2 linked regions of the Actinoalloteichus hymeniacidonis genome follow. The protein of the gene in region 1 binds, or shares a complex with, the protein of each later gene. Links are inferred from orthologs where the notes say so. Each region holds a gene or a part of one and is shown in the gene's direction. Other genes may lie near its edges. The genes, in order: smc and BKA25_RS09225.

Region 1 (4,723 bases):
GGTGCTCAACAGCTACGAGACGGCGCACGGCCCCGGCGGCAGCGGTCTCGGCAACACTCTGATGCGGTTGGTCGGCAATCGGATGGGCGGCGGTGGCACGCTCGGACATCGTTACACCGAGTGGGTGGTCCGCCCCGGCCAGCGGCTTTACATCCTGGGTGAAGTGAACGACCGGCGCGGCGACTTGACGGTGTCTCGGCCGGAGAAGGGCCACTTCATCATCTCCACCCGCAGCGAGGAGGAACTCCGCGCTTCCCGCACTACGACACACAAGTTCATCCGCATCGGCATCTTCGTCGCCGTGCCGCTGGGCATCATCCTCACCATTGCGGGCGCGCTCTCCTGAGCAGGTCGACGACCCGCGCACCCGACACACACAGTCACCTCCCCCCTGGCGAGCCCGCTCCTCCAACGAGTGAGAGCTAGATCGCAGTGGTGGCGCTGCCGTGCCGCGACGGACGCGCGCGAGCACCCACCTGTCCGCCAGCACGCCGGTTGACCTGTGGCGATGAGTACGCTCGTCGGTCTGACCCGCGTCTTGTGGCCGGGAACGAGGAACGTGGAGGGATGGCCGAGCCGTGCACCTGAAGAGCCTGACGCTCAAGGGATTCAAGTCCTTCGCCTCGGCCACCACGCTGCGTTTCGAACCGGGGATCACCTGTGTGGTCGGCCCGAACGGCTCCGGCAAGTCCAATGTGCTCGACGCGCTGACCTGGGTGATGGGTGAGAAGGGTGCCAAGGCGCTGCGCGGCGCCAAGATGGAGGACGTCATCTTCGCCGGGACCTCCGGCCGCGCCCCCCTCGGCCGCGCCGAGGTCACCCTGACCATCGACAACTCCGACGGCGCCCTGCCCATCGAGTACACCGAGGTCTCGATCACCCGCCGGATGTTCCGCGAGGGCGCCACCGAGTACGAGATCAACGGTGACGCCTGTCGCCTGCTCGATATCCAGGAACTCCTCTCGGACTCCGGTATCGGCCGGGAGATGCACGTCATCGTCGGGCAGGGCCAACTCGCCTCGATCCTGGAGTCCAAGCCGGAGGAGCGCCGCGCCTTCATCGAGGAGGCGGCCGGCGTCCTCAAACACCGCAAGCGCAAAGAGAAGGCGCTGCGCAAGCTCGACGCGATGCAGGCCAATCTGACCCGACTCACCGACCTCACCGCCGAACTACGCCGCCAGCTCAAACCGTTGGGCAAACAGGCCGAGATCGCCCGCCGCGCCCAGGCCGTGCAGATGGAGTTGCGGGACGCGCGGCTGCGGATCGTGGCCGACGACCTCGTCACCGCCAGGGCCGATCTGGCGAGGGACGAGGCCGACGAGGTCTCGGTGCGCACCCGCCGCGCCGAGGTCGAGCGCGCGCTGCAGACGGCGCAGGCCGAGCAGACCGCGCTGGAGGAACAGCTCGCGCAGGACGCGCCGAGGCTCAACGCCGCCCAGGACACCTGGTATCGGTTGTCGGCCTTGGAGGAACGGTTGCGCGGCACCGTCCGGCTCGCCGCCGAGCGACACCGCCACCTGGCCGCCCCGTTGGACGGCCCGCGCGGCGGCCGCGACCCGGAGGAGTTGGAGGCCGAGGCGGAGGAGGCCGCCGAGACCGAGGTCGAGCTGGCGGAGGTCCTGGAACAGGCCAGATTCGACCTGTCCGATGCGGTCGAGGCACGCGGCAAGGCCGAGCAGGACTTGGCCGCCGTCGAACGGGCCCACGTCGCGGCCGTGCGCGCCGTCGCGGACCGTCGGGAGGGCCTGGCGAAACTGGCCGGACAGGTCGAGCTCCTGCGAAGCAAGGCGGACTCGACGGCAGAGGAGATCGAACGGCTGTCGGTCGGCCTGGCCGAGGTCTCGGAGCGTGCGGTCGCCGCAGCCGAGGAACTGGCCGAACAGCAGGCGGTCGACGACGGCCAGGACACCGACGACGCGGATCTGGGCGACCGACACCGCACGGCGACGGCCGAACGGGAGCAGGCCAGGGAACGGGTCAACGAACTGGTCGCCGCCGAGCGCGCCGCCGAACGGGAGATCGCGGCCTGGACCGCCAGGGTGGACGCCCTGTCGCTCGGCCTGACCCGCAAGGACGGCGCGGGCGCGCTGCTGGCGGCGGGGGAACGACTGCCCGGTCTGCTCGGCTCGGTCGCGGCCCTGCTCACCGTCGAGCCCGGCGCGGAGGTGGCGATGGCCGCCGCGTTGGGACCGATCGCCGACGCGGTGGCGTTGACCGGATTCGACGACGCACTGGTGGCGCTGGAACTGCTCAAGTCCCAGGACGCCGGCCGGGCGAACCTGCTGCTCGGCGGTGCGCCGCCGATCCCGACCGGCGACCGACCGGCCCTGCCCGCCACGGCCCGCTGGGCGGTCGATCTGGTCGGCGCACCGCAGGGTCTGCGGCCCGCGCTGTTGCGCGCCTTGGACGGTGTCGTCGTGGTCGAGGACCTGGCGGCCGCCAAGACGCTGGTCGCCGACCAACCCGAGTTGCGGGCGGTGACGCCGCAGGGCGACGTACTCGGTGCGGGCTTCGCCTCCGGCGGATCCGGGCGCGACCAGAGCGTCATCGAGGTCCAGGCGGCCGTGGACGACGCCGGTCGGGAGCTCACCGCCGCGCAGCGCAGATTGGAGGGGCTCTCGGCCGCGTTGGAGGGCGCCAGAGCCGACGAGCGGGACCGGCGCGAGCAGATGCGCACCGTCGGCGAGGCCGTCAACGAGGCCAAGGTCCGCAAGGCCCGCAGCACCGAGCGGCTGAGCAGACTCGGCCAGGCCGCACGCGCCGCGAGTGCCGAGGCCGAGCAGCTGCTCAATCGACGGACCAAGATCGAGGCGACCCACGAACGGATCCTGCGTGAGCTGGACGAGTCGAGGGACCGGCTCGCGGCGGTGGAATCGGAACCCCTGGAGCACGAACCGGACTCGGACGAACGCGAACAGGCCGCAGCGGCCGTCGACACCTGCCGACAACGGGAGATGGACGCCCGGCTGGTGCAGCGGACGGCGGAGGAACGGGCGCGGTCGGTGCAGGGCCGGGCCGAGCAGTTGCGCCGGGCCGCCCGCATCGAGCGGGAGAACCGAGCCAGGATCGCCGCCGCACGCCAATCGCGGAATCGTGGTGCCGCCGTGGCCAAGGCGGTGGTCGACGCGGGTGAGTTCGCGGCGGGCCGCATCGCGGTGTCGTTGAGCCGGGCCGTCCATGAGCGCGATGCCGCCCAGGCCGCACGTGCCGACCGGGAACAGGCCTTGACCACGGTGCGCAATCGGGCCCGGGAACTCGGCGTCACCCTGGAGAAGCTCACCGATGCCGTGCACCGCGACGAGGTGCTGCGGGCCGAACGGCGATTGCGGCTGGAACAGCTCGAAACCAAGATCTCCGAGGATTTCGGTATCGGGCTGGACGATCTGGCCGCCGAGTACGGCCCGGATATCGGGGTGCCGCCCAGCGCGGCCGAGATGGCGGAGTACGAGGCGGCCCGGGACCGCGGCGAGGAGGTCACCGCACCCGCTCCGGTGCCCTACGACCGCGATACCCAGCTGCGCCGGGCCAAGCGAGCCGAACGGGACCTCTCGCTGCTGGGCAAGGTCAATCCGCTCGCGCTGGAGGAGTTCGCGGCGCTGGAGGAGCGCTACCGCTTCCTCGCCACCCAGCTGGAGGACCTCAAGGCCACCCGGCGGGATCTGCTCACGGTGATCAAGGACGTCGACGAGCGGATCCTGGAGGTCTTCTCCACCGCGTATGTCGATGTGGCCAGGGAGTTCGAGATCGTCTTCGCCACGCTGTTCCCCGGTGGCGAGGGCAGGCTCGTGTTGACCGAGCCCGAGGACATGCTGACCACCGGGGTGGACGTCGAGGCGCGGCCACCCGGCAAGAAGGTCAAGCGGCTCTCGCTGCTCTCCGGTGGCGAGAAGTCACTGACGGCGGTGGCGATGTTGGTGGCGATCTTCCGGGCCAGGCCGTCACCGTTCTACGTGATGGACGAGGTCGAGGCGGCATTGGACGACACCAACCTCCGCCGCCTGATCGGCCTGCTCGAACAGCTCAGGGAGACCTCGCAGCTGCTCATCATCACCCACCAGAAGCCGACGATGGAGATCGCGGACGCGTTGTACGGGGTAAGCATGCGGGGCGATGGCATCAGCACGGTGATCTCGCAGCGGCTGCGGGGTCGCGAGCGATCTCAGCCGGTGCCAGCGGCGGTCGAGGGCTCCGGCACCGCCGATCCCGGACCGGCGGAGGCGGACGCCGAGTCCACCGCGACCACGGCGTCGGAGGAACCCGAGGGGAACTGAGCCCGGATGGATGCCCGTGGCCGGGCAGACCCCGGGCATCGCGTTCCTCGGTGGGTTACGGGGCGGGTGATCTCCGATGTCACCGGCTCGATCGTGGACCCTTCTCCACCTGATCGAGGAATTCCATCCAGTGGATGATCGGGAACCACAGAACCGGGCCGTTCGGATTCTTGGAGTCGCGGACCCCGATCAGCTCCCGGATCGTGGCTACCTCGACGCAGTTTCCGGCGCCGTTGCTGCGGATGCTCTTCCGCCACGTTCCTGCGGTAAAGAGCTGCCCCATTTTCGGATCCTCCTCGTGGTGCCAGCCGCGACGAGAAGTCTCGGTGGTCGGTGGCGGCGAATCGCCGGATATCGCCTGCCGCGCCTGCCCCGCGAAGCGACTTGGGGTGATGTCAGGAGTGTCGCGTCAGGTCGGCGGCCAACTTTGTCATCAGTTCGGTGGATTCCGC
Region 2 (2,769 bases), 990 kb from region 1 along the record:
CGTTACTGGATCGACACGGGCCCGCGACCGTGCTCGCGATGTGCAATCAGAAGGGCGGGGTCGGCAAGACCACCTCGACGATCAATCTCGGTGCGGCGCTGGCCGAGTGCGGTAGGCGGGTATTGCTCGTCGACTTCGACCCGCAGGGCGCCCTGTCTGTGGGTCTCGGGGTGTACCCGCATCATCTGGACACCACGATCTACAACGTGATCATGGAACGTCAGGTCTCCGTGCAGGATGTAGTGCAGGAGACCTCGACCGACGGCATGTTCCTGTTGCCCAGCAACATCGATCTGTCGGCGGCGGAGGTGCAACTGGTCGTCGAGGTCGGGCGTGAGCAGGCCCTGGCCCGTGTGCTGCGGCCGGTGTTGAACGATTACGACTACATCCTGGTCGATTGCCAGCCCTCGCTCGGCCTGCTGACGATCAATGCGTTGGCTGCCGCGCACGGGGTGTTGATTCCCTTGGAGTGCGAGTTCTTCAGTCTGCGTGGTGTTGCGCTGTTGATCGACACGATCGAGAAGGTCCGCGAGCGGTTGAATCCGGAGCTGGAGATCACCGGGATCCTCGCGACCATGTTCGATCCGCGCACCCTGCATTCTCGCGAGGTGATGGCCAGGGTGGTCGAGGCGTTCGGCGACATCGTGTTCGACACCGTGATCAATCGGACCGTGCGTTTCCCGGAGACGACGGTGGCGGGCGAACCGATCACCCGTTGGGCGCCGCGTTCGGCGGGTGCGAAGGCCTACCGTGCGTTGGCCCGCGAGGTGATCGCCCGATGAGTGCCGTGGCCGATGACCGATAGCGCGGCCGGGCCGGACCCCGGTCCCGCAGCAGTACCGACCGCCGATGCCGCTCCGCAGACGACTGCGACGATCCCGCAGGCGGAACCGAGTATCGGGGCCGAGGGCCCCGCCGTCGATCCTGCGGCCGGTGCGGCGGCGGATGGCCGATTCACCGTGCGGCTGCACAACTTCGAAGGCCCCTTCGACCTGCTGTTGCAACTGATCTCGCAACACCGCATGGACGTCACCGAGGTGGCCCTGCACCGGGTGACCGACGAATTCATCGCGCATATCCGCAGGCTGGGCGACGAATGGGATCTGGATGAGATCACCGAGTTCTTGGTGATCGCGGCGACCCTGCTCGACCTGAAGGCGGCTCGACTGCTACCGGCCGCGGAGGTCGAGGACGAGGAGGATCTGGCGCTGCTGGAGGCGAGGGATCTCCTGTTCGCCCGCTTGCTGCAGTACCGCGCCTACAAGCAGGTCGCCGGGTTGTTCAGTGAACTGGAAGCCGGCGCGCTACGGCGCTATCCCCGCTCGGTGGCTTTGGAGGAGCGGTTCGACGGCTTGTTGCCCGAGGTGTTGCTCGGCGTCGACGCGGACCGTTTCGCCGAGATCGCGGCGGCGGTGTTCCGGCCCCGACCACCACCGACGGTCTCGTTGGATCACATCCACATGGCGCGGGTCTCGGTCCGCGAGCACGCGGCTTTCCTGCGGGTCCTGCTGGCCGAACGCGGCGAGGCCTGGTTCGGGGAGCTGACCGAGGACTGTGGGACCACGGTCGAGGTGGTCGCGCGATTCCTGGCGCTGTTGGAGTTGTATCGGGAGATGTCGGTGTTGTTCGACCAGTCCGATCCGCTGGGTGATCTGCGGGTTCGGTGGGTCGGCGGCAGCGTCGAACATGCCAAGGCCGTCGCCGAGATAGATCGGACCGCCGTCGAGGACGAGGAGTACGGGTGATCCAGGAGACCGATCCGACGGCCGTGCAGCCCGGTGATCTGGACGCGGCATCGTCACCGAGCGGCGTCGGGACCAGTCCCGATGTGCCGACGCCTGACGTGCCCTCGCCGGGGTCGCCGTCTCCCGATGTCCCGTCCCCCGATGTGCCCGGCCCCGGTGTGCCGACCCCCGACGTGCCATCGCCCGATGTCCCCGCGCCGGAGATTCCCGACCCGGATGTTCCGTCCCCTCCTACCGCGTCCGCGCAGGCCGAGGGCGTCGGCGTCGCCCGAGACGAGGCTCCCGACCTGACCGAGGACGCCACCCTGGAGGCGGCGTTGGAGGCGCTGCTGCTGGTCGTCGACATCCCGGCGGGCGAGGAGCTGTTGGCGACCACCCTCGACCAGCCGGTGTCGCGGGTCTCCGGGGCCCTTCGACGCATCGCAGCCCGCTACGACCTTGGCGGACGCGGATTCGAACTCCGTCGCATCGGCGAGGGCTGGCGGCTGTACACCAGGGACAGGTTCGCCCCCTACGTCGAGCGATACCTGCTCGACGGGCAGCGGTCCAAGCTGACCAGGGCGGCGTTGGAGACCCTGGCGGTGATCGCTTATCGGCAGCCGACCACCAGATCCCGAGTCGCTGCGGTACGCGGGGTGAACGTCGATGGCGTCATCCGTACCCTGTTGGCTCGTGGCCTGGTCGAGGAGACCGGGACCGACCCGGAGACCGGCGGAATCCTCTACCGGACCACCGAGCTGTTCCTCGAACGCCTCGGGCTGTCCTCGCTGGAGCAGCTTCCGCCGATCGCCCCATTGCTACCCGAAGTGGATTCCATCGATGAGCAGCTCTGAGCACAGCAGTCGTTCGCCGCGTCGCGAGCGCCCCAACTCGACGGGGCGCGAGGGCTCCGTCCGCCCCGGTGACGATCACCCAGAGGGCATCCGGCTGCAGAAGGTGCTCTCCCGCGCGGGAGTCGCGTCCCGTCGGGCCGCCGAGGAGCTGATCGCGGAGGGGCGGGTCAGCGTCGACGGCAAGGTCGTCA

What was found.
Region 2: the proteins of smc (region 1) and BKA25_RS09225 are in contact, whole or in part, in a crystal structure (PDB 3ZGX), measured with the Bacillus subtilis proteins. The link is inferred for Actinoalloteichus hymeniacidonis from one-to-one orthologs.

The regions. Positions count from the first base shown.
Region 1 is NZ_JACHIS010000001.1:1,069,705-1,074,427, forward strand. What follows is about bases 261-4,471. They hold smc (chromosome segregation protein SMC), read left to right. Parts: upstream 261-578; coding sequence 579-4,271; downstream 4,272-4,471. Other genes in these bases: BKA25_RS04910 (GIDE domain-containing protein), read left to right, coding at 261-346; BKA25_RS04920 (DUF397 domain-containing protein), read right to left, coding at 4,351-4,471. Also shown: more of BKA25_RS04910, read left to right, coding at 1-260; more of BKA25_RS04920, read right to left, coding at 4,472-4,554; BKA25_RS04925 (helix-turn-helix domain-containing protein), read right to left, coding at 4,667-4,723. UniProt on the Bacillus subtilis protein: Required for chromosome condensation and partitioning.
Region 2 is NZ_JACHIS010000001.1:2,057,155-2,059,923, forward strand. It holds BKA25_RS09225 (segregation and condensation protein A), read left to right. Parts: upstream 1-794; coding sequence 795-1,745; downstream 1,746-2,769. Other genes in the region: BKA25_RS09220 (ParA family protein), read left to right, coding at 1-782; scpB (SMC-Scp complex subunit ScpB), read left to right, coding at 1,742-2,578; BKA25_RS09235 (pseudouridine synthase), read left to right, coding at 2,565-2,769. UniProt on the Bacillus subtilis protein: Participates in chromosomal partition during cell division. May act via the formation of a condensin-like complex containing Smc and ScpB that pull DNA away from mid-cell into both cell halves.